2 linked regions of the Bryobacter aggregatus MPL3 genome follow. The protein of the gene in region 2 interacts with the protein of the main gene of each other region in a pairwise test. Links are inferred from orthologs where the notes say so. Each region holds a gene or a part of one and is shown on either strand. Other genes may lie near its edges.

Region 1 (14,886 bases), 3.2 Mb from region 2 along the record:
GGGCGTCTTCGGCGCCTTTGCCTTCTTCTGCTTCTTCGGCTTGATCAGCGTGCCCTTCGAAATAATCGGCGCATTCGCGTCCGTGGCGGCAGGCGTTTCCGCAGCCGGAGCGGCCTGCGAGGCAGGGGTTTCCGCGCTGGCCGCGCCAGGAGCCGCTGCATCGGGAGCAGCCGCGCCAGGAGCATTGCGGCGCGCATCCGGGCTCTGGTCAAGCGTCGATGAATCGTTCACCGTTGACACCGTCACATCAGTCGTTCCAGCCGTCACAGCAGCCGGAATTGGCACATTCACCGGAATCGTCGGGCGAATCGGCGTCATCGAAGGCGTCCCCGACTTGGCCGCCAGATGCACGTCCGGACCGCGCTTCAACATGTTCATCACCGGCGCGGTGAGGCCGGGCTTGGTGCGATTCTCGAGCTCATACTTCATCCGCGCCACGGCAGTCGGGTCAGCATCCGGAACCACCAGTTCCATTTCTTGCAACCGCTTCTTCGCGTCATCGGCATAGGCACTCAGCGGAAACTCGCGTACGACTTTTGCAAAAGCTTTGCCGGCACGGTCCTTAAAGCGGGCGCCCATCTTCTGATAAGCATCGCCCAGCTTGAAATTCGCCTCATCCGCACGCGAATACAGCGGATACTGATCGGCGAGCGCCTGGTAGCGATTGGAACTGGATGCCCAGGACTGCTTCTTGTAATAAAAATCACTGACGCGCATCTCGCCTTCGGCAAGTGCTTCCTGGATGTTCCGCACCAGTTGGGTGGCACGCGGGGCAAACTTCGAATTCGGAAACTGGATCAACAACTGGCGGCACTCTTCTTCCGCACGCAAGGCATGGTTGTTGTCGCGATCAGCCTTTTCCATCTGACGATAGTGGATGGTGCACACCTTTTCTTGCGATTCGGCAGCCTCTTCCATAGTCGGGTAGAACAGAATAAAGTCCTTGTACTCGGCCTCCGCCTGCGCCAGACCATTGGTGCCGCCTTCGCGGAACCAGCTATCGGCAATGGCAAGCTTCGCCTTGGCAAGAAATTCGCTGGTGTCGTAAGTATTGATGAGGGTCTGCAGAGTCAGGCGTGCTACTTCAAAGCGTCCGCGCTCAATGTCGGCAACGGCCTTATCGTAGAGAACCTTATCGGGTTGCTGCGTATCCTTCGTGATGGGATTCTCGTACTTGCGCTTGCGGCAACCAGTCGAGAAGGTGAGAAGTGCCGTGAGCAGCACAAGACAACTCAGGCGGACGACGTAGAAAGAACTCATCAATTTACCTCTCGTAGTTTAACTCGCGGCGACGGGCTCATGCGAGGATCTGGCGGCCGGAGCAAGCGCGAGCGTGCAAACCACGCACGGCTGTGGCGGGAGATTCACTCCGGAATACCGAACTTCCGGCGACAAACCAGTCGCAGCCGGCCGTAGCGATATCCGCAATGTTTGTATGGTCCACTCCGCCATCGATTTCAATAGCATAGGTCAGGTTCCGCTGGCTCCTCAGTTGGTCCAGTTGGCGCACCTTATGCAGTGCACCGGGAATAAACTTCTGGCCCCCGAAACCGGGATTCACACTCATCACAAGCACGAAGTCTGCCAAATCAAGAACGTCTTCGAGCGTCGACACCGGAGTTCCTGGATTCAGCACCACTCCGGCCTGCGCCCCGGTCGACTTGATCAGCGATAGAGTGCGATGCAAATGAGGGCTCGCCTCCTGATGGATCGAGATCGAATCGGCACCGGCGTCGCGAAACGCCTCAACATACCGTTCCGGCTCCACAATCATCAGGTGCGCGTCGATATGACAACTGGTCGCCTTGCGCACCGCCTCGAGAATCGGCAGTCCCATTGAGATATTTGGCACAAATCGACCATCCATGACGTCGAAATGCAGCATATGGGTTCCGGCGGACTCGAGCATCGCGATGTCTTCCCCCATTCGGGAGAAGTCGCAGGAAAGAAGGCTGGGGAGAATTTGGATCGGGTGGCTCATGCTGGCTTGTGAATGACGGCTGCAAAAAATCCGTCGCCGGGGTCGCGCCCGGGGATGCGGTAATGCATGGGAATCGCCGTTTCACTCGACTCCCCGCATACGGCTCGAACGACATCTTCATTTTCCTCTTTTTCAAGCGAGCATGTCGAGTACACCAGCGTGCCGCCGGGCGCAACCGCTTCGAGACCATGCTTGAGGATGCCGATCTGCCGAGCCTGCTGGCGCAGCAGATCCTCGGGAGTCAGACGCCATTTGATCTCCGGGTTCCGTCCCAGCGTCCCCGTCCCCGAGCAAGGCGCATCGGCCAGGACGCAATCAAAAGGACGGCGGAAGGGCAAAGGTGCCGCCGCATCGAGATGCACCAGCGGAATGCCGATCTGCTGGAGCGGCAGCAGACGCTTGAAGCTTCGGTCGCAGGCAATGGCTTTGACGCCCAGATCGACGGCCTGGCGCGTCTTATTGCCCGGCGCCGCGCACAGATCGAGAAAGCTCTGTCCCGGCTTGGGATCAAGCAGCGGCACGATCGTCTGCGCGCCGGAATCCATGCGGTAGCCGGCACGATTCACTTTCTCGGGAGCCTGCATAAACGATTTCGCGATCAGCCGGGTCTGTTCCTTGCCGTAGTGCTGCAGCCAGCGCCGGTATAACCATTCGGGCAGGCAAAGCTCGATCGCCGGATCGGGAAACTTCAGTTCCTTCTTGTGCACCTTGCGCAGCACCGCGTTCACCAGGCCCGCAGCAGCCCGTTTCGAGGCGCGCTTGGCCAGTTCCACAGCTTCCATCACCGCCGCATGGGGCGGAATCTTGGTGAGATAGCGCATCTGATAGATGCCCATCCGCAGCAGGATTGCCGTCGGTTCATCAACCGTCAGGATCTGGCGTCCCGAGAAATGCTGTGCCAGCCAGTCCAATTGATTCTGATGCCGCAGAACGCCGTAAACAATTTCATGTGCAAGACCGGCATCGCGGGCAGCGAGAGGCCGGGCCATATCGAGAAGAAGCGCGTCCGAGAAGCCGCCACCATGCACGCGGCGGAGAACTTCATAGGCGACACGGCGCGCTGGTGAGACTTGAGCCATCCAGGTTTGAGGGTAACAGGTGAGCGGTTTTCACTGGCGATTTCCGGACAGATCCGCACAAGAATGATCGATTCCCATGCCGCGCAAGGCGAGATCGGCAATAGAAAACGTATGCAGCTTTACACAAATCAATCGAGCTTCGGAACAATTTTGCCCAAATACGTTCTCACCAGTAGACAACACTATGTTGCATATACTTTTAGCCGAAGACAATAGTGGCGATGTGTATCTCGTACGATACGCATTGGCAGAAAATCAACTCCGGCACGAGTTGCACGTCGTCCGGGATGGAGAAGAGGCGCTTCGATACATTGCATCCATTGGGTCCCAAGAAGAAGCGCCTCGCCCGGACGTGATGCTCCTCGACCTGAATCTTCCTAAAGTCGACGGACCGCAGGTATTACGGGCTTTCCGCCAAAATCATAACTGCGCCGATGTCCCGGTCATTATCGTCACTTCGTCCGACTCGATTGAGGATCGTGCACAGGTGGCCGCTCTCGGTATCGCCAGATACTTTCGGAAGCCAATCAACATGGATGAATTTTTAAAGGTGGGAACAGTGGTGCGGGAAGTAATTCGCGATACGGGCTGTGAACAACAAGCGATCCTCCAATAACGCAACCATTAGCGGCCGCGAATCTTATTTTTGGAATCCCCGGTCGCCTCAAACTCACTCACGTTATCAAGAGTTGTCATGGCGATCCCCTGCAGGGCTTCTTTTGTGAAAAAGGCTTGGTGCCCAGTAATGAGAACGTTGGGGAACGACAACAGCCGTGCGAAGACATCGTCTTCAATCACCTGGCCACTCAGGTCTTCAAAGAACAGATCGGCCTCTTCCTCATAGACATCCAGGCCCACCGCTCCAATGTGGCCGGACTTCAAAGCATCGATCAGGGCTTTCGCATCCACCAGACCGCCACGCGAGGTATTGATCAGCATCGCCCCCGGCTTCATCCGGGCCAGACTGTCGCCGTTGATCAGATGATGCGTGGCAGTCACCAGCGGACAATGCAGACTCACAATATCGCTCTTCCGTAACACGTCCCCCAGCGGCTGGTATTGCACACCCATTTCGCGGACGCTGTAGTTCGGCGCAATGTCATAGGCCAGCACTTCACAGCCAAAGCCGATCATGATTTTGGCGAAGACCTGTCCGATTTTCCCCGTACCGATCACGCCCACCGTTTTCCCATGCAGATCGAATCCGAGCAGGCCATCCAGCGAAAAATTACCGTCCCGCACCCGGTTGAAAGCCCGGTGCGTCTTGCGATTCAAGGTGAGGATCAGCGCCACTGCATGCTCCGCCACGGCAAAGGGCGAGTAAGCCGGAACGCGGACCACAGGAATTCCCAGCCGCTTAGCGGCATCGAGATCGATGTGATTGAAGCCTGCGCTGCGTGCCGCAATCAATTGGATTCCCTGCTCTGCCAATAAACCAAGCACGGTGGCATCCACCGTGTCATTCACAAAGACGCAGACACAATCATGTCCGGCGGCAAGCACTGCGGTTTCCGGCCGGAGATGTTCCTCAAGAAAGGTGATTTCATGGCCTTTGCGAGCGTTATAGCGATCGAAAAACTCGCGCTCAAACTGATGTGCACCGAAGAAAGCGATCTTCATAAGACGTCTGCAAAACCCTTTTTCAATTGCTTAAAGATGAGCCCACCGGCGAGGAAAGCGGTTGCGGCCCACAGCGTCAGCAAAGCCAGTTCGCCCCAATCCGGAGTGCGTGAGGTGAGCATGCGATCCCGGTAAGCCCGGACCAGGAAAGAGAGGGGATTGAACACCAGCAGAAAACGGAAGCGCTCCGGCACTCGTTCCAGATCAATGAAGATCGGCGTGATCCAAAACCAGAACGTCAATAAGACAGTGACCACCTGCGCAGTATCGCGCAGGTACACCTGAAACGCAGCCACCATCCACGAGATCCCGATCGCAAACAGGCCCAGCAGCACCACATAGATCGGTAGCATCCAGGTAAAGAGGCTCACGCCGCCATCGAAATAAATGCAGGCAGCCACGGCAATCAGAAAAGTCAGCGCGTGGTTGATCAGCGAGGACAGAAAGACGCTCACCGGAATGATCTCGCTCGGAAACACGGTCTTCGTGATCAGGTTTGCGTTCTCCAGTAGCGACATCGAACTCCGCAGCACCGTCTCATTAAAGAGCATCCAAGGCAGATATCCGGTGAACAGAAACACCGTATAGTTGCGGGTTCCCTGCCCCGGCGGCACCTCCATCTGCATGCACCAGTGAAAAACAAAGGTCCAGCTGAGCAGCAGAATCAGCGGTTGCAGCAGCCCCCAAAGCCAGCCCCCCATCGAGCCGACATAGCGCCGCTCAAAATCGCGCCGCACCATCTGGTAGAGAAGACTGCGGCGTTCGATCAAATTCCGCAAAAAGCCGAAGCCGGGTAAACCAACCATGATCCTTCAGGATAGTGGATATGGGATAAAAGAGAGGACCATCATCATGGAGATCTTCAACGTTCCACTCCAAATCCCCGAAGGCGCCAACCTCATCTTCGGGCAAAGCCACTTCGTCAAAACCGTCGAGGACCTCTACGAAGCGATCATCAACACCAATCCCAACATGGAATTTGGCATCGCTTTCTGCGAGGCTTCCGGAGACCGGCTCATTCGCGTCGAAGGCAACAACGAGACCATGAAAGAGGCCGCAATCCTCAATGCCGAAGCGGTCGGCGCGGGTCATACCTTCTTCATTTTTTTGCGCAAAGGCTTCCCCATCAATATCCTCACCCGTGTCAAGGAAGTGCCCGAGGTGGTCACCCTATTCTGCGCAACCGCGAATCCCGTCGAAGTCATCGTCGCCCAATCGGCGCAGGGCCGTGGCGTGCTTGGCGTGATCGACGGTGGTAGCCCGCTCGGTGTCGAAGGGGCAGACGGCATCGCCTGGCGCCACGGTCTGCTGCGGAAATTCGGATACAAGCGCTAGTTGCGGGAGCCCCAGGCCAGTCGCGTCCCAAAGCCGATCAGGAGCGTGCCGAAAATTCGGTCCAGTTTGCGTCCGGCCCGCCGGTAGTTCCGGCGCACGGTTTCCGTCGAGAACAGAGTCGCAACGGTTGAATACCAGAGGAGTTCGTTCGTCGCAATCACGCCCATCGCCGCCAGCTTCACCCAACCAGGCAGTGCGGGGTCAAAGACAGCCGACAGGATACTGCCGAAAAATAGAATCACCTTCGGGTTGCCCACGCTGGTAGTAAAGCCTTGCCAGAAGCCAGAATGCTTGGTGTCAACAGCAACGTCTTCGTCCAATCCCTTCTTGCGCCAAAGCCGGATCCCGATCCAGACCAGATACAGGCCTCCAAAGAGTTGCATCGCCTGTTGCAGCCAACGCGCCTTCTCAAACAGCAATTCCAGGCCGAGCATGGCAGCGCCAGCCCACAGCAGCGCGGCTGCGCTCGCGCCAAACACGGCGCTCATTCCGGCGCCGCGGCCATGGCGCGCCGCAGTCTGGCTGATAAGAAAGAAGGTTGGTCCTGGGCTCATCACAGCGGCGAGTTGCACCGCTCCCAGTGCCAGTAATGCAGGGAGTGCGTCCATCCCGGTAGAGTAGCGCTTCCGATAGCATGGGAGAGCATGAAAACTGCCAAGATTGAGAAGCCGCTCGGCTTCGACACCCGCGCTCTCCATAAAGGCTATGACCCGGATGCCACCACGCATGCCCGGGCGGTTCCGATCTACCAGACCACCTCATTTGCGTTTGAAGACTCGCAGGATGCCGCTGAGCTCTTTGGGCTCCAGAAATTCGGCAACATCTACACGCGCATCATGAACCCGACAACGGACGTGCTCGAACAGCGTGTCGCCTCGCTGGAAAACGGTGTCGCCGCGCTCGCCGTCGCCTCCGGCCAGTCTGCCCAGATGATCGCCGTGCTCAACATCTGCCAGGCCGGCGACCACATAGTGGCGTCCAGCACCCTCTACGGCGGCACCTATACGCAATTCGACGTCAGCTTCCGCAAGCTCGGCATCGAAACCACCTTCGTCGAACCGGATGATCCCGAAAACTTCCGCAAGGCCATCCAACCGAACACAAAGCTCATCTTTGGCGAGACGATCTCCAATCCGCGCGGCAATATTCTCGATATCGAAGCAGTTGCCAAGGTCGCCCACGAAGCCAAGCTGCCCCTCATCATCGACAACACCTTTGCCACCCCCTACCTTTGCCGCCCCATCGATCACGGCGCCGACATTGTGCTGCACAGCCTGACCAAGTTCCTGGGAGGCCACGGCAACTCGATCGGCGGCATCATTGTCGATTCCGGCAAGTTCCCCTGGAAAGAAGGCAACTTCCCGCAATTGAATGAGCCCTCCAAGGCCTATCACGGGATGGTCTTCTCAGAAGCGCTCGGCCCCATCGCCTACATCATCAAGGCCCGTGTCGAAGGCTTGCGCGATCTCGGTCCCGCGCTCAGTCCTTTTAATGCGTTTCTCTTCCTCCAGGGCATCGAAACGCTGAGCCTGCGCATGGATCGCCATGTCAGCAATGCGCTCGCCGTCGCGCAATACCTCGAAGCTCATCCCAAGGTGGCCTGGGTGAAGTATCCCGGCCTCAGCTCCAGCCCCTACCACGCCGCCGCCAAGAAATATCTCCCGAAAGGTCCCGGAGCCGTCTTCAGCTTTGGATTGAAAGAGGGGTATGAAGCCGGTCGCGCGTTTGTCGACAAACTGCAAATCTTCTCGCACCTGGCCAATGTGGGCGACGCACGCAGCCTGGTGATCCAGCCGGCGGCCACCACGCACCAGCAACTCACCACCGAGCAGCAGTTGAGCGCCGGCGTGAGCCCCGACATGGTCCGGCTTTCTGTGGGCTTGGAGAGTATCGAAGACCTGCTCTGGGACCTCGAACAGGCGCTCAGCTAGCTAGTCGAAGTCAAAAGGCTTCTTCGGCTTGTTCTTGTCCGGATCGGCCTGTGCCTGTTTGAGCAATTCGTCGAATTTACGATTCAGCACACTCGACTGATTCTTGTTCGCCTCGAAGCTCTTCTGGAAGGCTTCTTCCCGTTTGGCGGCCTCGCCCTTCAGATTTTGCACTGCTTTGGCAAAGTCTTCGATCGGCGGGGCCTTCTTCTTTTCTTCCCAGGTGATCACGCTCTCGGTGACGATATCCACCTTCAGCTTCGCCTCGCAGCAGGGGCAGCTCAGCTCCAATAGTTTCGCCATAAAGAAATCCTATCGCACCGCCGATAAAGGGCTGTGCAGAAGAATGCCTTCGGGCATGTTCTTAGTACTTTTGCGGTATTCCGGAGGGCCAATACTCCAGGGGAATATCTGATTTTGGAGGCGTGCCTGTGATTCTAAAAAGCATTGTAATTAGTCCGGATGGGGATCTGGTCAACCAACTCGACCTCGCCTTTCAGGACATAGGCGGCATTGTCATTCTGAAAGATATCGATCACTACCCTCACGAGCAGGAACTTTCGCGGCTCATCCGCACAAACTCTCCCCACGTCGTTTTCCTGGGGATCAGCGACTTTGAACGCAGCATCGGTGTAGTCCAGTGGCTCGAAAAGGAAGCTCCCGGCGTCCAGATTGCTGTTTTTGACCAACAAGTCGATAACAAGGCGCTATTGCGGCTGATGCAATTGGGCATCCGCGAATTCATCGCGCCTCCCTTCCACCATGGGTCCCTTTCCGACGTTCTCATTCGCATTCGCGACAATGCGGAGAAACATCCGCCGGTCTCAGCGATGACCGATATGTTGTTCTCGTTCCTGCCGTCCAAGCCGGGTTCGGGCACCACCACGATTGCCGTCAATACCGCGCTTGCGATCGCCCGCCAGCCCGACACCAACGCGCTCCTGATGGACATGGACTTGAACAGCGGTTTAGTTCGCTTCATGTTGAAGATTGAGAACAGTTATTCCGTGCTCGATGCCGCGGAACATGCGCTCAGCATGGACGACAATCTCTGGCCCCAGTTGGTCACCCACCGTGGCCGCCTCGATGTCCTGCATTCCGGCAAGATCAATCCCGGCGTACGCATGGAGGGGGCACAGGTCCACCACATGGTGGAGTATGCCCGCAAGCACTACAAGGCCATCTGCGTCGATCTCTCCGGCAACATGGAGAAATACTCGATGGAGATCATGCAGGAATCCAAGCGCATCTTTCTCGTCTGCACGCCGGAGATTCCCTCCCTGCACCTCGCCCGGGAGAAATATCTGTTCCTGCAGCAAATGGATCTCGGCGACAAAGTCAGTATTCTGCTCAACCGCATGACCAAACGTCCGGTGATTGCACCCGCGCAGATTGAGCAACTCCTCGGCCTGCCCATCGCGATGTCGATGCCCAATGACTATGCCGGGGTCCATCGCGCACTGACCGTTGGCACAGAAGTGGAACAGAACTCCGAACTCGGCAAACACTTCGCACAATTGGCAAACGCCATGCTTGAGCGGCGTCCCGCCGCCGAGCCCGAGAAAAAGAAGAAGGAGTCCAAAGGTTTTGCAGACCTCTTCCGCTTCTCAACTTCTAAATTTGCAACAGTTTCTGATGGCGAAAGCAAAAGCTAGCGGCTAAGATAAAATTCTTAGTCGAAGCCAATGCCTTTATTCAGGAATATCTTTTGTTTTCTTAATGTTATTCCGATCCTCCTCGCTGCAAGTGATTACTCCCGGCTGAACGCCATGCTGGAGACCGAGCAGGTAAAAGACAAGATTCCTGGCTATGCGGCGGCGGCTTATTACAAAGGCGAGATCGTCTGGGGGAGTGTAGGGGGTTTCGCCGATCTGAAGGCCAAACGCCCGGTCAAGCGCGACACCCCCTTCCGGCTTGCTTCCATCTCAAAATCGATTTCCGCCGTCGCGATGCTGGAACTCTATGAGGCAAAAAAGCTTGCGCTCAGCGACGACGTTCGCAAGTATTGCCCGGCCTTTCCTCCCAAAGACTATCCGATCACGCTGGCCCAACTGCTCGGCCACATCGGCGGCATCCGCCACTACAACACCGCCGACCCCTCTGACATGGACAATAGAGTCCACTACAATTCCGTCACCGATTCCCTGCGCAAGTTCGCCGGCGACCCGCTCGCCAGTGAACCGGGCACAAAATACATTTACACCACCTATGGCTATAGCCTGGTCGGTTGTGCGATCGAAGGCGCCTCGGGAATGCCCTACGAGAAGTGGATCGAAGAACACATCCTGCTCCCCACTGGGATGAAGAACACGGCCCCGGACAACGGGAAAGGCATCTCCTCCCGCCGTTGCCTCGGCTATCGCAAAGTCGCCAAAGGGAAAATCGAAGATTGTGCGCTCAGTGACAATAGCGCGAAGATCCCCGGCGGTGGCCTGGTCTCGACCGTCGATGACTTACTGCTCTTTGTCGACGGTATCCTAAAGCATCACCTCTTAAAACCCGAGACCATCGACCTGATGTGGACCTCCGGACGGCTGAAGACTGGAAAACTCACCGGCTATGGCCTGGGCTGGAGCCTCTCCCGCAGCCCGGAAGGCGACCGTGAAATCTATCACACCGGCGGCCAGCAAGGCGCCAGCACGATTCTCTATTTGCGCCCGGATCAGAACTTTGCCTTCGTCTGGCTGGCCAACCTCGAAGCGCTCGACAACCGGCTCCCGGTTTCCCGCAACGCCTACAAAATCGTCAGCGGCAAATAGTTTGTAACGAAGCGTGCCATGGCGCGTACCACAAATGATTGAATCCACAACGCCAGCTTCCGCAATCTGAGTCGATCGAATCGGACGAATCGATCATGGCCCGGGTGCGCGATGGCGATAGCGCGCAACTGAGCATCCTCTTTGAACGCCATGGAGAGCGTCTTTATCGCTACTGCTGGCGGATGAACCAGGATTCCCGTCTCAGTGAAGACCTCGTCCAGGAGGCCTTCTGCCGCATGCTGCGCTTCCGTTCCAGCTTCAAAGAGGGCCACGGTTTCCAGGCTTGGATGTATTCGATCACGCGCAATCTCCAGATGGATCATTGGCGCAAGAAGCGTTTTGAAGCGGAGTGGGAAGAGGGCTACGATGCCCCGGCTCCTCCGGGCGATCTGTTCGAGGGCAAACAGGAAGCAGCCTTGCTGCATGAGGCGTTGAGCCGCCTGTCCCCGTCCAAGAGAGAAATTCTCATCATGGCTCGCTTTGAAGAGATGCCACACGAGAAGATCGCCGAGATCCTCGGCTGCGAACCTGGTTCGGCGAGAGTTCGCCTGCACCGGGCCATTGCCAGCCTGCGCGAAACCTATCTGAATCTGTTGAACGAAAGGAAAAGCAGCTCATGAAAGAAATGTCGTTTTGTCCGACAGGCGAACGCCAGTTGGCTGCCTATCTCGAGAAGCGTTTGAGCCCGCGAGACCGTGACGCATACGCCAGTCACGCGGCTGCCTGCAGCATCTGCCAGGCAGAGATCGAGCTGTGGGAAAAGCTGTCGGCGCTCCCCACTCCGTCGCCCAGCCCTTATTTCCGCCGCGATTTCGACGCCATGATGACGCGGGAAACCGGCCGTGTGGCCGTCCAATCCATTCCCTTCTGGAAGCAGCCAATGATCGCCTGGGCCGCTGCGGCAGCCTTTGCGATTGGCGGCTTCTTCTCCGGCACTTACTTCGGCGGTCAAAAGCCCAAATCGGAATTGGGCGAACTCAGAGAGGAGATGCGAGGAATGCGCAGTATGGTGGCGATGAGCCTTCTCCAACAGCAGAGTGCAGTCGACCGGCTGCGCGGCGTCAATTATTCCGTCCGCCTCGACAACCCCGACGACGAGGTCGTCACTGCGCTCATTCAGACCCTCCGGGGCGACTCGAGCGTCGACGTACGCCTGGCCGCCGCCGACGCGCTCCGCAAATACAGCGGCCGTCCCAAGGTCCGCTCGGCCATCGTGGACTCGCTGACCATGCAGGATTCGCCGCTCATGCAACTCGCGCTCATTGATGCGCTGGTCGACTTCCGCGAACGCCGCGCCGAACCCCAGCTCGAACGTCTCGCAAGCGAAGGCGGCATCGATCCCACCGTCAAGCAGCGCATCGAAAAAGCACTCAAGGAGTTGAAAGTCCAATGACCCGTCGTGGCATCCTGCTCACCCCGCTGGCCGCGCTTGGCGTACAGACCCACAGCTATCGCGTCGACCGCGAGTTCCCCGCAACCCGCGCCATCGACATCGAAGTTCCCAATGGCACAATTGCGGTCCGGGCCACCAACCGGAAAAGCTTCCGGGTCGCCGCCGACATTGAACTTTCCGCCTCCATTCCAGAGGACCTCGAACTCGCCAAACGCGAAGTCCGCTTTGAACCCCGCCCCGACAACGATGTCTTCCGTGTGGGAGTGGAGAAGCCCGATTCGCGCTGGTCGCACTACAACTACCGCAGCAACGTGCAGGTCGAAATGCCTGCCGCCACGCGGCTGATTCTGCGCGGGGTCAACGGCAAAGTTCAGGTGGTCTATGAGGCCGCGCCCTCCACCAACATCTTCATCAAGAACGTGAACGGAGAGATCGAGATCCAGTTCCCTCGCCCCCTCAACGCCGACTTCAAGATGAAGACAATGAACGGCCACATCTATTCGGCATTCGACATGTCCGACTTGCCAATCGAGCCGGAAACACAGGTAACAGAGCGAGGCATGAAGCGTATTGTGAGCAGGAACCGCTATGCGGGCGGACGAGTTGGCCGAGGGGGAATTGAGGTCCAGATCGAAGGACTCAACGGCGACATCCGCATCCTCGAACGAAAGGCATAAAACAAAAACACAATGAAAAATACACTGCTTGCAATTCTGATCGCCGCTGCAACGCTCGCCGCTCAAGGCGGAGAAAAACTTTCTATCGCGTTGCGCGATCCGTCCCGGCCCGGCACCGTCAAAATGAACACCATCCATGGCTCGATCCTCGTCAAAGTCCACGCGGGCAAAGACATCATCGTCGAGACCGAGGCGCGTACTGAAAAGGAGCGGGAGCGTGAAGTCCCAGAGTCGGCTCGTGGGCTCCGGCGCCTCAACTCCACCGGCCTCTCCATCACGCTTGAGGAAGAAAACAATGTCGTCACCATCTCAACTGGCATCCGCGCCCGGAGCGAAAACTTCGTCATCCTCGTCCCCGCCAAGACCTCGCTGAAACTCTCGGCGACCAACGGCAGAATGATCACCGTCGAAGGAGTGGACGGCGAGATGGAACTCAACGCCACCAACGGCGGCATCACCCTCACAGATGTCTCCGGCAGCGTCGTCGCCCATGCACTCAATGGCAAGATCAATGCGAAGTTCAAACGCGTCGACTCGGACAAGCCAATGAGCTTCAGTTCCATGAACGGCACCATTGACGTCACATTTCCAGCCTCAATCAAAGCAAATCTGAAGATGCAGACCAATAATGGCGATGTCTTCACCGACTTTGATGTCCAGATGAAACCCAACACGGTCAAGATGGAAAAATCAGAGCCCGCCTCCAGCGACCGGGACCGGAACCGTGTGCGTATGGAGTCGCTCACCTCGGGAGCCATCAACGGCGGCGGCCCCGATTATAGCTTTAAGAATTTCAACGGTAATATATATATCCGTAAAGGGAATTAATTCTCGTTCTGATTCATGAACAGCGGCGGCAAACTGGCTAACGTTTTATCATCGAGAATAGCTGACCTGTCGATAAGCCCTCTATAGGATTGTCCGCCACGATTCGCAACTGGATATTCTTCGCGCTCCTCGCCCCTGCTCTGGCTCAGCCTGGTGGGGGCGTTGGTGCGTTTGCGGCTTCTACGCGCGCGCCCCTCATCCGCTCGGAAGTCAGCCTGAGTGAGGCCCTCCTCGAGTCCTGGCGCTGGGTGGAGTTCACAAAGGCCGACGGCCTGCCCAGTGTCGACATCCTGCAGATCATCGAAACCGGCAATGGCACCATCTGGGCCTCCACGGCCGCTGGTCCTGTTTGGTACGACGGCTATCGCTGGTTTCCGGTGAAGGGAGTAGAGGCCTGCCCCTTCAATCATTCCGGACGCGCCCCCCGGCAGATCCAGCCCTATGGCGAGGACCGTATTTTCGTGGTCTGGTCAGAGCGGCTCTTCGTGGTCACGCCGGCACAATGCTCCGAACTCTCCCTTTCCGCGGCGGGAGAAAAGATCAAGGTCTATTCGATCGGCCCGCTCACCAAGGCCAGTGAGAGTAAAACTCTCGTTGAAGATACCGCGCACAATTTCTACGAATGGAACGGCGGCAGTCTGGATCTGGGCCCTCCGGTGCTCTCCGGCGATTTCACGGCGAGCGTTGGAACAATGAGAGGAAATGGGGGCACGGCCTTTGCCATCTCCCGCGACGGACTCATCCGTTCGACTCCTGCCGGGTTTGAGGTCGCGCTCAACCGCGACACGCTGAAACACCCCATGCAGCTCTCGAGCACAACTCTACGCGCCTTATCCGAGAATTCAAAAGGCGATGGGCTGCTGTCACTCTCCTTCCCTCAGGATTGGATCGGCATCTGGGAGTGGAGCCCCGGCAAACCCCTCCAACTGGTGCGGCGATCGAACGCACAGGTCGCGCGGCTGCTCGCCATCGCCGAAAACGGCGACGCCGTTGCCGTCTATAACTCGAATCAGGTTTGGGTGCGTGAGGGAGGCAACTGGACTTCACTCAAGCCGATTCCGATGGCGCTGCGCACGGCCACCGGCATCTATTTCGACAGCCACCACCGGCTCTGGGCCACCAGCACCAACGGACTCCGGCTGCTGCGCGGCGATGACCAGCGCTGGCTCAAGATGATCTATCCCTTCCCGGACCTCAAGAATCATTTCGAGTCGCTTGCGGTCGATCGGGATGCGGCGCTTTGGATGGGAACCGCCGACGGGGTGATTGTTCTCCGGCCGGATGGC
Region 2 (14,743 bases):
TCCACTAGTACTTTCGTCAGGTTCCAACGATTGTACTTAGTGAGTTTGGACTATTCGTAGCGGAGCGCTTCAACCGGGTCCAACCGGGCCGCCTTCAGCGCCGGCCAAGTGCCGAAAAAGACCCCGACGGCAATGCTCATGCCCAAGCCCGCAACAACCGCCCAGAGGGGAGTGTTACTCGGCAGAGCAGGCACCAGCTTGGCAATCACGAAGGTGACAAGACTAGCGAAGGCAATTCCCACAATTCCACCCAGAACCGTGAGGCTCGATGCTTCCAACAGGAATTGGAACACGATGTCGGGACGGCGTGCGCCGAGCGCCTTGCGGATTCCGATCTCACGGGTTCTCTCCGTCACACTTACCAACATGATGTTCATGACACCGATCCCACCCACTAGCAAGCCGAGCCCGGAGATGGCAATCGAGACCATCACAATCAGGCCGGTAATTTTGTCGAACTGCGCAATGATCTGATCGGCCGTCGAGATATTGAAATCGTTCTCCTGGCCGGGCTTCAGATTCCGCAGCCGCCGCATTGCGGCCTGGAACTCATCGAAAGCCTGATCGCGAAGGCCCTTCTTCGCTTGTGCGGTCAGGAAAAGATTGTCGACAAAGGGATACTTTTGCCGCGCCACCGAGTAAGGAATCTCGATATTGCGATCGAGGCCATTCTCTCCGAAGAAGCCGCCCTTGGCCTTCTCAAAAACACCAAGCACGCGATACTCCGCGCCATCAACCGTGATCATTTTATTGCTGACATTGCCTTCCGGATACAAAGCCTCCGCAATGCTCGCGCCAATGACGCAAACACGCAGTCCACGATTGGCTTCGTCTGGCGTAAAGACACGCCCCTCCCGCAACTCTCGCGGTTGGACAAGATAGGCATTGGGGCTACGTCCCTGGAGATTGATCGTGTCGCTTTCAAAACCCGGCACTTTTGCAGAAAGCGCCTTGCCACCCTGCACAGAGGGGATCAGCAAAGAGGCGGAGATGCGCTCGATTGCTGGACTGGTCCTCTCGATGAAGTCGACATACTCGAGCTTAAGCGGCCGGCGCTTCTGCTCCTTGGGAGAGCCTCCTTGCCCGGGATCCCCCGAAAAGCGGGAGACGAACACCGAATCGGGCCCAAACTCTTCAAAGAAGGTCACGATCCCCGCCCGAAGCCCGGTCAGAAGACTGGCAACAGTGACCACGGTCGTAATTCCGATGACAATCCCGAGGATGGTCAGTCCGGAGCGGAATCGATTGGCCCAAACAGAGTCTGCGGCCAGACGGATGGTTTCAACGATGGGAACAGACATGGACTAATCGGCCCTCAATGCTTCAATCGGATCCAAACGTGAGGCTTTGCGCGCCGGGTACCAGCCAGAGATCAAGCCCACCCCACTCGACACAAACACGGCGAGCGCAACATAGGGCCAGGTAATGCGCATATTGGCCTGCAAAAGCTGGACCAGCAGTTGGACCAAGCCCCAAGCAATCAGAATCCCCAGCAGACCGCCAAAGGCGGAGATCATGAAACTCTCCGTGAGAATCAGCGCCATGATGTCTCCGCTGCGAGCGCCCAGGGACTTGCGAATTCCAATCTCCTTGGTGCGCTCCGTGACGCTCACCAGCATGATGTTCATGATGACGATGCCGCCGACGATCAGCGAGATGAGCGTGATGGGGACAACCACCAGCCGAATCATGCCGAGGATGCTGTCGACAAAGCCGCGAATGGAATCAGGCGTCAGAAAGTCGAAATTGTCTTCCTTGGTTGGGCCCAGATGATTGCGGATGCGCATCGCGCCGCGGGTGACCTCGAGCGAATCGTCAAAGGAAAGGCCGGTGCCGGGCTTGGAGCGTGCAAAGATCGTCATCGACCTTGCCGGTCCATAGAGCTTCTCGTAAGTAGTGTCAGGGATGTAGACAGAGTTGTCCTGACTGCGGCCGAAGCTGGAGCCGAGCTTCTCCTGGACGCCAACGATTTTGAAGTCGTAGCCGCGCACCCGAATGGTCTCGCCAAGCGGACTCGTGCCCGGAAAGAAGGTGGTACGGATCTCATCGCCAATGACCGCAACGAAGGCCTTGTTGTGTTCTTCCTGCTCGGTGAAAAAGCGGCCATCGACGACGGCGACGTCGCGGATCTCCGCAAGCGCCGCCGAAACACCAATGATGCTACAGGCCTCCATCGTACGGTCCTGCTGCTTCACGTCATCGACTCTTTGGAAATAAGGGCTGTACTGCACTGCTTCGCCCGTGGAGGCGCGCAGATAGGCCAGATCGTCACGGCGCAATTGACGATTCCGGCGCAACTTTTCTGACCGCTGTTTCGGGGTCATCCGGCCCACATTGGCAATTTGAGCCAGCAGGTAGGATTCTGTTCCGAAAGCTTTTGAAGTCGACTCCTCGGCCGTCATGCCAAGGCCCTCGATTCCGGCGCCAACCAAGATCACGCTGGCGACGCCGATGACGACGCCGAGCAGCGTGAGAAAACTTCGTAGCTTATGCGCCTTGATCGAATCAAGGGCCAGACCGCAAGCGGTTAGAAAAGAGGTAGTCACAGCGTTGCTGTTCTAGAGATTATGCTTTTTGAGCAATTGATCAATGAGTTGGAAATCCGCATTCTCAATTTTGAGAGTCGCTGATTTAATTACACCATCAAGCTGACTACGATTTCTTAATCCGACAATCGCCGAGGTGACAGCCGGATGGTGCAGCGTCCAGGCAATGGCCACTTCGCCCACAGTACAACCGTACTTGCCCGCCACGGGATCCAGGTCTTCCACCAGATGTAGCGTATTGGTCAGGCCGGGCTCCTGGAAGTACGGGCTCCGCCGGCGGAAATCGTCCTCGGGCAGATTCGCGACTCGCTCCTTGGTCATCCTTCCACTCAGCAAGCCATTCTTCATCGGAGAATACACAATGACACCGACATTGGTGGCTGCGGTATGCGGCAGAATGCTCTCTTCGATTTCCCGCTGGACGAGGGAGTAAGGCGGTTGGAGCGAAGTGATGGGTGCAATCTTCTGCGCCCGCTTCATCTGTTCCTCATTAAAATTCGAAACACCGATCCAGCGGACTTTTCCTTCCTGTTTCAGTTCAGCCATGGTCGCCCAGCCCTCTTCGATATCTTCGTCCGGTTCCGGCCAATGAATCTGATAGAGGTCAATCACGTCGACCTTGAGGCGGCGCAGGCTCGCTTCCACTTCGCGGCGGATCGAATCGGCCTTGAGGCTCTTGCCGATCTCACCCTTTTCATTCCAGATGCGTTCGCACTTTGTGAAGACATAGGGCCGTTTGCCGATGCCAGTCAACGCTTTAGCGACGATCTCCTCAGAATGTCCCAGCCCATAGACTGCAGCCGTGTCGATCCAGTTGATGCCCGCATCAATCGCGGCGCGAATGGCGTCAACGGACTCCGTATCATCTTGCGGTCCCCAACCAAAAGCCCAACCACCCCCGCCGATTGCCCATGCCCCGACGCCAATTGGCGTAATGTCGAGATCACTATTCCCTAAACGTTTGGTTTGCATAAAAATTGTCGAGATTCATGGCTAGTGTAGCGAAGGGATGGGGTGAAGTGTCTTAGTACTACGAAATCTCGTCTCGAAAGCGGAAATCAGCCGAAATGTGAATTAGTTGTAGTAGTTCTGATGCTGCTTCCTGACACCTTTGTATTGACTTTTCATGTCGTTAAATCACACTAGTATGAGGCGCTGATCCGGCTTGGAGGAGAGGGATCGCGTCTTGTCCGGAGGAACAGAAGTGGCATCGAGCTCAGCACCCCGATCAATCGCGGACGCACGCGACCGGGGATCCATCAATCGAGTTCGTCTTGACGGCAGACAGGGCATCTTTCAGCTCAATTGGAGACAAGGGCTGTTGGAGGAGGTGCGCAAGTACGTCGGCGAGACTTATGTGAGTCGCAGCGGAAAAGGCAGTGAAGCCGGGGGCGTTTTCTTTGGACAACGGCTCGGAGAGCTGGTGCATGTGCATGCATGGCGGCCGATGCTCCGTACAGACGACGCGACCTCTCATTTCTATCTGAACCCACGAGAAGAGCACCTTCTCGGCAAGTTACTCCAGTCGCCGCGTTCTGACGCGGGTCTGCGGAAGATGGAAGTGCTTGGCTGGTTCCGCTCCCGCACCAAGGGAGAGAACACCTTTGATGATGCGGATCTAAGCTTTCATGATCGGTTTTTCCCCGTGGCAACGCAGTTTGCTTTGGTGATCAAACCCAGCCATCAACGGCCCGCGCATGCGGCGCTCTATGTTCGCGATGCGGAGCAGCAACTCGGCCCGATTCCTGCGGCGGTTTTCCAGTTGCAGCCCAACAATCCCAACCTGATCGCCGGGGTATCGAATGAAGCTCTTCCCGACGTCTCGATCCGCCGCGCCGCTGGCCCGCCCTGGTATGTATCCAAGCGAGTCGCCTTTAGCTATGTAGCGTGTGCCCTTTTTGCCAGTGGATTGACCATTGGCGGTTTGCAGTGGAATCAGGATCGGATCGTGCGCAATGCAGACTCTACCAATTTGGGCCTTGCGCTGGCAGTAGAAGGAGACCAGCTAAAGGCCTCCTGGAACCCAAGTGCGCCCGCATTGGCACATGCCAAAGTCGTGCAACTGATGTGGCAAGGAGAAGAACAGATCCAGTTGAATGAGATGCAACTGTCCCAGGGCTTCCTCAAAATCCCATTCAAGAAATCCGCCAGCGATGATATCCTCATCAGCCTCAGCGCCGATGGCGCTGAGGAGACGGCCCATTTGATCGGGGCGGCAAAGCCCACTCCGCTCGAAGTCCGCTAGGCTAAAACGTAAAAAGGCCCACGTTTTACCGTGGGCCTCTTTTCTACTTCCGAAGACTGGCGCCAGTCATCTCAGGGGGCTGTGGAATCCCGAGCAAATCAAGCATTGTCGGAGCCAGGTCGCGCAGGCTGCCCCGTTCATTGGCGGCACTCGTACGCAACTCCCGGTGGTCCTGGTCCACGATCACAACCGGAACCGGATTCGTGGTGTGGTAGGTGTGCGGTCCCTTGGTAACCGGATCGATCATGGTCTCAGAATTCCCGTGATCGGCGGTGATGATCCAGGCATAGTTGCCACGCTTGTTCAGAGCTTCTTCGATCTTGCCGACGCAATAGTCGGAAGTCTCAACCGCCTTGACCGCCGCGGCAAAGACACCGGAGTGGCCCACCATGTCGGGGTTGGCGAAGTTCACCACGATCACGCCAAACTTACCGGATTCGATGCCGTCGACCACCTTCTGGCAAACGCCAGCGGCAGACATCTCAGGCATTAAATCGTAGGTAGCGACTTTCGGAGAGGCAACCATCTCGCGCGCTTCGCCTTCATAAGGCTTCTCAATGCCGCCGTTAAAGAAGAAGGTGACGTGCGGATACTTCTCCGTCTCGGCAACACGCAAGTTCGCGATGCCGTGGCGCGAGAGCCAATCCCCGAGCACATTCTCGTGGGTTTCCGGCTTAAAGACGAAGGGATGCGTGAAGGTACGGTCGTACTCCGTCATCATCGTGAAGCGCAGATTGCCGTCCTTCGTCAGGCGCTCGGTGAGCTCGCGAGCCCGGTCGGCGCGGTAGTTGAAGAAGATGCAGGAGTCGCCCGGCTGGATGGGGCCAACTGGCTTCCCTGCCCCGTCGACAATGGTCACCGGCTCGACAAACTCATCGGTGGTGCCCGCGGCGTAGCTGGCCTCAACGGCAGCAAGCGCCGAGGTGTTGGTAAGCGGCGCCAGCGCCGTCATCGCAACGGCAGCCTTCTCGACACGTTCCCAACGCTTATCGCGATCCATTGCATAGTAGCGGCCCATGACGGAGGCGATCTTCGCGTTGCCGAGATGCGGCTCGAGCGCCTTCAAGAACCCGGCGCCGGACTGCGGCGGCGTGTCGCGGCCATCCATAAAGCAATGGACATAAACTTCTTTGACGCCTTCGCGGCGCGCCATGTCGAGCAGCGCATACAAATGCGTGTTCATCGAATGGACACCGCCATCGCTGACCAGGCCCAGCAAATGAAGCCGCTCGGTCTGCATCGCCGCCTTCAATTCCGGCAGTTCAAAGAACTCGCCGGTCTCAATGGCATAGTCGATGCGCGAAACGTCCATGCGGACGATCCGGCCCGAACCAATATTCAGATGCCCGACCTCGCTGTTGCCCATCTGGCCGACAGGCAGACCAACCCAAGGTCCTGAAGCTTCAATCAGCGTGTGCGGATTGGCCGCCCACAACCGATCGAAATTCGGTTTGTGGGCGGCGATCACCGCATTGCCTTCTGTTTCTTCTCTCCAGCCGAAGCCGTCGAGAATGGTCAACACAACGAGATCGGGCTTAGACATTACTGCTTGAACGCTTTCTTGCCTGCGTACTTGGCGGAAGCGCCGAGTTCCTCTTCGATGCGGAGCAACTGGTTGTACTTGGCAATGCGATCGGTACGGGAGGCCGAACCGGTCTTGATCTGTCCACAGCCGGTGGCGACGGCCAGGTCGGCGATGAAGGTGTCTTCGGTTTCACCCGAGCGATGGGAGGCCATCGAGGTGTAGCCGGCATTGGCTGCCATAGCCATCGCTTCGAGGGTCTCGGTGAGGGTGCCAATCTGGTTCACCTTGATCAGGATCGAGTTAGCAATGCCCTTCTCGATGCCCTTGGCGAGGATGCTGGTGTTGGTGACGAAGAGATCGTCGCCCACGAGTTGGACCTTCTTGCCGAGCTTCTCGGTGATGATCTTCCAGCCGTCCCAATCGTTTTCGTCGAGGCCGTCTTCGATGGAGATGATCGGGTACTGGTTCGCCCAGCTTTCCCACAAAGCCACCATTTCGGCAGAGGTGTACTCGCTCTTGTCGCTCTTCTTGAAGACGTACTTCTTCTTGGTCTTGTCGTAGAACTCAGAGGCCGCGCAATCGAGGGCGAGGGAGATCTGTTCGCCGGGCTTGTAGCCGGCAAGGACGATCGCCTCGAGGATGACGTCGACGGCTTCCTGGTTCGACTTCAAGGAAGGAGCAAAGCCGCCCTCGTCGCCGACAGAGGTGGAATAGCCCTTCTTCTTCAGTACGCCTTTGAGGACGTGGAACACTTCCGCACCCATGCGCAGAGCTTCCCGGAAGCTGCTGGCGCCAACCGGGGCGATCATGAATTCCTGCGGATCGACGGAGTTGTCCGCATGCGCGCCGCCATTGAGGATGTTCATCATCGGCACAGGCAGCGTGCAGGCGTTGACGCCACCGAGGTAGCGGTAAAGCGGCGTCATCTGGCTTTCGGCCGCAGCGCGCGCAGTGGCCATCGAGACAGCGAGCAGCGCGTTGGCGCCCAGATTCGCTTTGTTCGGCGTGCCGTCGAGCGCGATCATGGCGCGATCGATGTCAGCCTGACGGGTGGCGCTCATGCCAACCAGGTTCTTCCCGAGAATTTCGTTGACGTTGGCGACAGCCTTGGTGACGCCCTTGCCGAGATAACGGCCCTTGTCTTCGTCGCGCAGTTCGACCGCTTCATGCTCGCCGGTTGAGGCGCCGCTTGGCACAGCCGCCCGGCCGAGCGAACCGTCCGCCAGAATTACATCCGCTTCCACAGTCGGGTTGCCGCGCGAATCGAGGATCTCGCGGCCCACAATTTTCACAATTTCAGTCATTTCTACTATTGTCGCGTATGACGGCGAGCAACAGGATGACTACCAGGCGGGCACTGGATCTTTTCCGGGAACAACTTTGCAGGGAGCCCAGACCAGAGCCGTGAAACCAAGCGAGATGTTCGTCTTTTTCGGCTTGATGCTGATGCTTTCAACCGGCGCGTTTGCGGCGTCCATGCGCTTGGCCACATCCGCCACCGCCGCTTCCACCTGCTGGGTGAGATCGTCCAGCTGTGCCTGGTAGGCCTCTACCGTGTCGCCCGCGCGGCTGACATCGCCCTGATCGCGCAATACCTTGCCTGCCTGCTTGGCGGCGGTGGCGGCTTTGCCGATATTCGTCTTGGTCACGATGCTGCCGCGCCCGAACATCGCCCCGAGCACGGTGCCGAGAATGCCGATGCCGCTGCTGACCATTTCGCTGGTACGCTTTTGCTCGCGCGCGTCTTTGGCCGCTTGCGCCTTGCGCACACGCTCCTCGGCGGCGGCGATCTTCGTGCCGTAGCTGGCGCGGATGCGGGCGATCTCAACATCCCGTTCCTCGCGCATCTTCTGCGAAATCCGGGCGCGGAAGTCAGACTCTTTTTCGCCAGGATTCGAGTAGAGCTTCAGCTCAGGAGCCGAGAAGAGATCGTAGGATTCTTCGCCGTAGATATAGGTAACCAGATCCTTTTGCCAGACTGCGTAATTTTTCTCTTTTGTCGCCGCACCGGAAAGCTCGGCATAGCCGATCCCTTCGGTCGGCTCGCCTTCGAGCTCATCGGGATGGAGATCCACGGTCTGGCACTCCCGCCACTCCACCGGGGTGTTGTCATCCTTCACCGGCGACAGGTACACGCGGTCCACCATCTCATCAATGCCACTTTTGGTATCGGTAAAACGGATCTTGGTGGCGACACACATGTGTGGGTAATACATCAGCCCCTCACGATCGCCGCGTGCGGCAAGAAACTTCTGCACCACGTCCGGAGGCAGCACCGGACGGGCCGCAGCGGCAGGCAATTGGGGAATTTTGCCTGCGGGAGTTGCGGAAGGAATTTCGGCTTGCGGGCCTTTCGCGGTAAGCGTCTTGATCTGGTCGCGAGTCAGGGGCCCACGCAGATAGCTCAAGGCCCAACGCGTCTGAAAGATCAACGGCTGATTCGTGTGCACGTCGTTCATATAGAAGACGCGCTTGCCGAGGCTCGAGAGAATCCGTTCGGTCTTTTGCGTGTCGAAGGCGACGCCCGCTTGCGCACTCGCCCCGCTGAGGCCCTCCATCAGACGCGCCTTATCGCGCTCTGTCTGCAAGCGGCCAATGAACCAGGTGCCGCAGTTCGCCAGCCCCTTGTAATCCAGATCCACCGGGTTCTGCGTCGCTAGCACGACACCGACCCCAAAGGCCCTGGCCTGCTTGAGCAGCGTGAGCAATGGCTTCTTGGTCGGCGGATTGCCAAGCGGCGGAAAGTAGCCGAAGATTTCGTCCATGTAGAGCAGCGCACGCAGGCTCGAAGTCCCTGATTGCGTGCGAACCCATCCGAGCACTTCGTTCAACAGCAGCGCGACAAAGAACATCCGCTCCTGTTCGCTGAGGTGGGCAATCGAGATGACGGAGATCTTCGGCTTGCCCTGCGCGTTGCGCAGCAGCTTGCCGATGTCGAGCCCCTCACCTTCCATCCAGGCCTGGAAGCCAGGGCTGGCGAGCAGATGATTCACCTGCATCGCCAGCGCAAAGCGATCTTTGGCGGGGAAGAAGCTATCGACGTCCAGCACACCGATCTTCTTAAAGGGCGGCTCCTGGATCTGGCTGATGATCGCGGCCAGATCGAGACTCTTGCCATTGGCCCAGTTCGCTTGGAAGATCTGCGCCAGCAGAATGTGTTCGCGACTTTGCAGCGGATCTGCATCGATCCCCAACAGACTCAACACGGCGGTTGCTGCATTGGCCACACGGTCGGTGAACATTTCGCGATCTTCCATCAGCGCCTCAGACGGCGCCTCGAAGCTCTTCAGAATCGAGAGCGGCCGGCCCATGCGGGAGCCTGGAGTGTAGATCGTGAACTCGGCAGCCTCGCCCATGCGGCGAATGCGCTCTCCGTCCTGGTGCCAGTCGGAGAGCCCCTTCCGCCACAGGTCGGCCTGTTGCTTAGCGAAGTCCGGAACGCTGAGTTGCGCCTGGGTGGCCTCGTCCGGATTGACCCAGGGCTCAAAATCCGACGGGAGAAGGTCAGGAAATTGAAGCAGCAGATTCCCGAGGTCTCCCTTGGGATCGATGAGAATCGCGGGGATGCCATCGATGGCGGCTTCTTCCAGAAGCGAAATGCAGAGGCCCGTTTTGCCGCTACCCGTCATGCCGACGCAAACTGCGTGCGTCACCAGATTTTTGGAGTCGTAAAGGACTAGCTTGCCATTGCGCTGCCGCTGATCCAGATCGTATTCTTCACCGAGGTAGAAGACCCCGAGTCCCTCAATGTTGGCCATCGATGACAGTATCTCGTACCTGCCGGCCGATCATCCACCAGGCCATCACAGCGCACAGGTACAGCCCGGACATGATGTACAGAGGCAGGGTCCAGTTGCCGGTGTTCTGGACAACCCAGGCCAGCACCACAGGACTGAGCGCACCGCCCACTTGGCCCGCGGTATTCATCGTCGCCGTCATCACCGCCGAATTTTCCTTGCCGATATCAATACAGAAGGAGAAGGCAGCGCCCAGGCTGAACATGCTCAAGCCGTAGGCAAGGGCGAGCAGGACACCCGAAATGTGCGGGTCTGGAGCAGCAGCGCCGAAGAACATCGCGAGCATCGCAGTGAAGTAAGAAGCGCCCGCAACTCCGGCTCGGCCCCAGGAGAGGCCAAGGCGGCGCGTCACGTAATCGGTTGTCCAGCCACCTGCGAGGTCAGCCGGCACGGCAAACAACATGGGGAGGCCGGCAAAGATGACAACATGCTCCGTGGACATGCCCCGGCCTTCCTTGAGGTAGGTGGGCATCCAGGTCATGACGAAGAAGGTCCCATAGGTATTTGCGAAATGGCTGACGCACAGCCAGATCACACTGGGGTTCTTGAAGACGACCTTCCAGTTGCCATGGGCGTTCACGGCAAGGCCGCGACCGGATTCGATCAACTTTACTTCCTCTGGACTCGTGCCCGCTTTATCGCGTGGCTCGTCACGGAACCAGAGCCACCAGGACAAAGCCCACAACATGCCGAGGATGCCGAATACGACAAACACCATGCGCCATTCCATATAGCGCAACAGCCAGTAGACGATGCCGGGCGTGATTGCTCCGGCCAGATGCGCGCCAGCAAAGAAGACGCCCTGAGTTTTGCCACGTTCTCGTGCCGGGATCCAACGTGAGTAGACACGTCCGACGCTCGGCCAAGCGCCTGCTTCGCCCGCACCAAAGAGGAAGCGAATCACCAACATCGAGATATAGTTCCAGGCGCCGGCAGTCGCAATGGTGAAGAGACTCCACCAGAGAACGATCCGAGTGACCACGCTGCGTGCGCCGATCCGATCGGCCCAGGCGGCAGTAGGAACTTCAAAGACACCATAAGCAACGGAAAACACGAAAAACACCATGCTCATCTGTTGCATCGAAAGCCCAAGATCCTTACGAATCTGAGGGGCTAGTACACCGATAGCAATGCGATCCAGATAGGTAACGCCTGCGAGGAGAACGGTCATCGCAATGACGCGATGACGCATGGCTAGCATTCCTATTTGTCCACCTTTGTGAAGCCCACAGGCACTGCGAATTCACTGGCAGCCACCGCCGCTGTCGAAAACTCGCTCGATTCCGTCGTCATTTCCATCAAGTACTTGCTCCCGGCCGGCCCCATCCCAGCCAGAGCTTTTTCGAGCGCAGCCGCGCCGGCTCCGCCCTGTTTCTTCATCGCTTCCAGTTGCGCTCGCGCCGCCTGCATCTGGGCTTGCATTTGTTTTGACTTCTCATCGTCACCCGACTTCATCCGCAGGATCGTGAGTACAGGCACACCGTTGATCTTTGCCGACTGGCGCTGCACTTCGAGCATCGCCTTCTGCATATTCGCGTTACCGCTCGCCGCGGCGCTACGTTCCGCAATCTTCATTCCAATGGCCTTCAACTCATTGGCGCCAGGGATCTCCGAAGAAACCCACATCTCCATCTCCATGTTCATCGGAACCTGCCCGGTGAGGGTCATATTCAGAATCACTTGCCGGCAATCGTAGGCCCCGATCTTCTTTTTCTGGCCAGTCTCTTTTACATCCACTTTGATGTCCGTGCCAGTCTTCTCAAGCGTGGCGGCAGCCTGCGACAGCGGCACAACGCGATAGGTCTTCTCGGCGGGCCGGATGGTCGTGGTGGTTTGCGCATCGAGATCGGTGATCGTGATGATCGAGCCCGCATCGAGCTTCATTTTGTTGCCCTTGATCAGGTGCTTGGTCACGTTACCGCTGCCCGGACCGCTTTTGATCGTCGACAGGTAGCGAAAGTCGGCGTACGCCACAGAGCATAGGCTGAGGGCCAAGCTGGCAATTGCAATTTTCTTCACTTGGAACTCCTAAATCTCGCCAACAGACCGCTCAATGAGACTGCGCGCCACGGATTGGATGCCGGTGTGTTCCATATAGCTGGTGCTGATATCGAGGAAGGCGGCGAGCAGATCGAGCTTGCCTTCGCTGAACTCAAAGACACCGCGCATCTGATCCAGCACACGATCGAGAGTGATCCCGCGAGCAGCCGCGAACCCACCCACATAGTCATTCATCGCGCTCAGTCCTTGATTGACAAACTGGAAGGTTGCATCGGTGGACGCTCCGCCCGGCAGCAAGCTGTGAATCCGCTGAAAGAGCGCATTGCCCTGCAGATCAGAGGGAGTCCAAGAAGACACCGCATCGATCAACTTCACCCCATAATTCGGACCGAGTGGGATCAAACCATCAAAGACCACGATCCCAGATAGGCGGATGAGATTCTCTTTCTCGTAAGACGAGACAGCACCCATGAAGTCGCGAATCCCATCACCGGGAAACCCATTGGCGTAGCAGAAGGCCACCATCTCAGCGACCAGCTTCAGCCCCAGGTCAACGGTCTGCGCCTTGTCTTCTTTCGGCGTCAGCTTGCTGAGAAAGCTGAGAATGCCCACCTTTTCGCCAAGCATATGCGCCATCGAGGCGAGCCCGATCTTGCCGCCCGCGCTATCGACCATCTGATAAATCGAGACCGCGCGCTGGTAGCCCTGGGAGGGATCGTTGTAGAGAGTCAGCGCACGCGCCCGGATCTGGGCTACGATTGCCGGGTCCTGCTCGCCGGTCACGTAGCGAATCGTGTTGTCAAAGCCGGTGATGTTCTGCCACTCTCCCGGCGCGATGAAGTCGAGTAGCCCAAGCGCCCGCACGGTCATTCCTGAGGTAGGCAGCTTGTCTACCAGAACGTCGATACTGTCACTCATTACTGCAAATCTCCGAGTTTGAATTTGGCAATCCAGGCTTCGCGGTCATTGGCGCGGAAGGATGGATCGAGCGAACGCACCTGCACCTGATAACGTCCCGCCACTAAAATGGCCGTCCCCATGGAACCCACCGCAGCAGCCGGTTGGCCAGCAATCTTCTGTGTTGTGTTGTTGAACTTGTCGCGAGCACTGGGGTTCGCTTGCGTGTCGGAGACGGAGAGTTGCGCGAGCTTTTTGCCGTTCTTCAAAAGATCAGCCTGCGCATAGCCCTCTTTCTCCTGTGTGAACTGCACCTCAAAGCCCTCGGCGGAAGAGGGGAAGAGCTTATTAAACGTCTTGCCCGCCACCGGTTTTGCAGGCGTCGCAACGGCGGGAGCGCTACTGGGAACAGGAGCGTCTTTCGACTTGAAAGCCCAGTAAAGACCGGCAACCAGGATCAGGACCAGCAGGATTTTCTTCATGACTTCGCCAGTAGCGTCCTATTATCCTGTCACAAGCTTGGCGGCTCCGCTGTATACTGAGCATCTGGACCTGAAAGAGATGTTTCCTTCCGAATACCGCCTAGGAGATACGGTTGACGATTTTTGCGTCAAGTGTAAGCGGCTCACGAATCACAACATAGTGTCACTGCGCGATGCGCAGCCAGCAAAGGTGCGGTGCTGCACTTGCTATAGCGATCATGAATATCTCAAAGAGATCGCTCCCCCACCCAAACCGCGGAAGGTGCCCACACCTCCCCCGGCTCCCGATACAGCCACTTAACTCTTGCGTAGTTCCTTTGCGAGTTGACCGACAATCTCGTCGCGATCCGCGCTATTGAGATCTTTCTCCAGACGGCTCAACGCCAGACCAACCACGTCACGATGATGCAGGCGGCTCCCAAACTGTTCGTCGCCGGACAGTTTGAGCCAAATCTCATGTAGCAAATCGAGATCTTCCGGCCAAAGGCGCGGCGGGTGCGGCCCCAGATTGACGAAAACGCTGGAACGGCCTTCCGCAATGATCTCGAGCGAAAACGGATGCCGTGGCTCGTCTAACTTCTCCCAGGCCAAGCCAATGCGTCGCGCGAGTTCTTCGCTGGCCATCTTCGGACTGACGCCAGATACCAGCCGGGAAGCTTTCAGCTTGTTCGCCGTCTGCACCATCGCGTCAAAGGGATCCACTGCGGGAACCACAAGAAGGTCCACCGGCTTGCCTTCTTTCTCTGCCACCTGCACAACGTGCGAAAAAAGTTCCTGCTCGTAGCTGGTGAAGAGTTGTTCGTCGGCAAGATCATGTTCGCCTGTGCCGACAGCAACAGGACGGACCGTCATCACCACGATGTCGTGACGGCGGAGATTCGTTTTCTCGAGCACCTTACGCAAGTGGCCCATCTGCTTCCAACCGCGCACAGCCACCAGCACGCAGCCAGGACGCGCTTCAAGACAATCTGCGGTAACTTCCACCTGATGTTCAAGATTGAACTGCTCCAGCCCCTTCTCCTTACGCTTCTGTTTCTGGCGATTCACATATTCGCTCACGCTGAACAGGATGAACAGAACGATGGTGAACGTGATTCCGTAGACGGTAGCGACTTTCTTCGAGACCAAATTCGCGATCGCAATCAGCAACAGCGAAAAGGTCATCGTCGCAAGTCCGAACGGGATCTCGCGTCCAGCAATGTGGAAGTTGAAGGGGAACTTGTACTCCTGGTCGTGGCGCTGGAAACGCA

What was found.
Region 1: the proteins of eno (region 2) and rpe interact in binary tests that used the Escherichia coli proteins (3 or more experiments, as listed by UniProt). The link is inferred for Bryobacter aggregatus MPL3 from one-to-one orthologs.

Annotation. Positions count from the first base shown.
Region 1 is NZ_JNIF01000003.1:63,267-78,152, forward strand. The notes cover bases 140-3,127. They hold rpe (ribulose-phosphate 3-epimerase), read right to left. Parts: upstream 1,982-3,127; coding sequence 1,298-1,981; downstream 140-1,297. Other genes in these bases: bamD (outer membrane protein assembly factor BamD), read right to left, coding at 140-1,260; M017_RS0100690 (transcription antitermination factor NusB), read right to left, coding at 1,978-3,060. Also shown: more of bamD, read right to left, coding at 1-139; M017_RS0100695 (response regulator), read left to right, coding at 3,137-3,676; M017_RS0100700 (2-hydroxyacid dehydrogenase), read right to left, coding at 3,685-4,680; M017_RS0100705 (ABC transporter permease), read right to left, coding at 4,677-5,486; M017_RS0100710 (adenosine-specific kinase), read left to right, coding at 5,533-6,015; M017_RS0100715 (LysE family translocator), read right to left, coding at 6,012-6,623; M017_RS0100720 (O-acetylhomoserine aminocarboxypropyltransferase/cysteine synthase family protein), read left to right, coding at 6,660-7,946; M017_RS0100725 (hypothetical protein), read right to left, coding at 7,947-8,246; M017_RS0100730 (CpaE/TadZ family protein), read left to right, coding at 8,375-9,598; M017_RS26085 (serine hydrolase domain-containing protein), read left to right, coding at 9,713-10,702; M017_RS0100740 (RNA polymerase sigma factor), read left to right, coding at 10,741-11,322; M017_RS0100745 (HEAT repeat domain-containing protein), read left to right, coding at 11,319-12,095; M017_RS0100750 (DUF4097 family beta strand repeat-containing protein), read left to right, coding at 12,092-12,772; M017_RS0100755 (DUF4097 family beta strand repeat-containing protein), read left to right, coding at 12,785-13,600; M017_RS27240 (ATP-binding protein), read left to right, coding at 13,690-14,886. UniProt on the Escherichia coli protein: Catalyzes the reversible epimerization of D-ribulose 5-phosphate to D-xylulose 5-phosphate.
Region 2 is NZ_JNIF01000003.1:3,293,972-3,308,714, reverse strand. The notes cover bases 5,478-8,322. They hold eno (phosphopyruvate hydratase), read right to left. Parts: upstream 7,621-8,322; coding sequence 6,334-7,620; downstream 5,478-6,333. Other genes in these bases: M017_RS0115330 (ATP-binding protein), read right to left, coding at 7,660-8,322; gpmI (2,3-bisphosphoglycerate-independent phosphoglycerate mutase), read right to left, coding at 5,478-6,334. Outside these bases: M017_RS0115360 (ABC transporter permease), read right to left, coding at 51-1,301; M017_RS0115355 (ABC transporter permease), read right to left, coding at 1,305-2,546; M017_RS0115350 (aldo/keto reductase), read right to left, coding at 2,559-3,518; M017_RS0115345 (hypothetical protein), read left to right, coding at 3,877-4,791; more of gpmI, read right to left, coding at 4,835-5,477; more of M017_RS0115330, read right to left, coding at 8,323-10,074; M017_RS0115325 (MFS transporter), read right to left, coding at 10,061-11,305; M017_RS0115320 (DUF4412 domain-containing protein), read right to left, coding at 11,317-12,132; M017_RS0115315 (hypothetical protein), read right to left, coding at 12,142-13,032; M017_RS0115310 (hypothetical protein), read right to left, coding at 13,032-13,493; M017_RS0115305 (amino acid permease), read right to left, coding at 13,791-14,743. UniProt on the Escherichia coli protein: Catalyzes the reversible conversion of 2-phosphoglycerate (2-PG) into phosphoenolpyruvate (PEP). It is essential for the degradation of carbohydrates via glycolysis.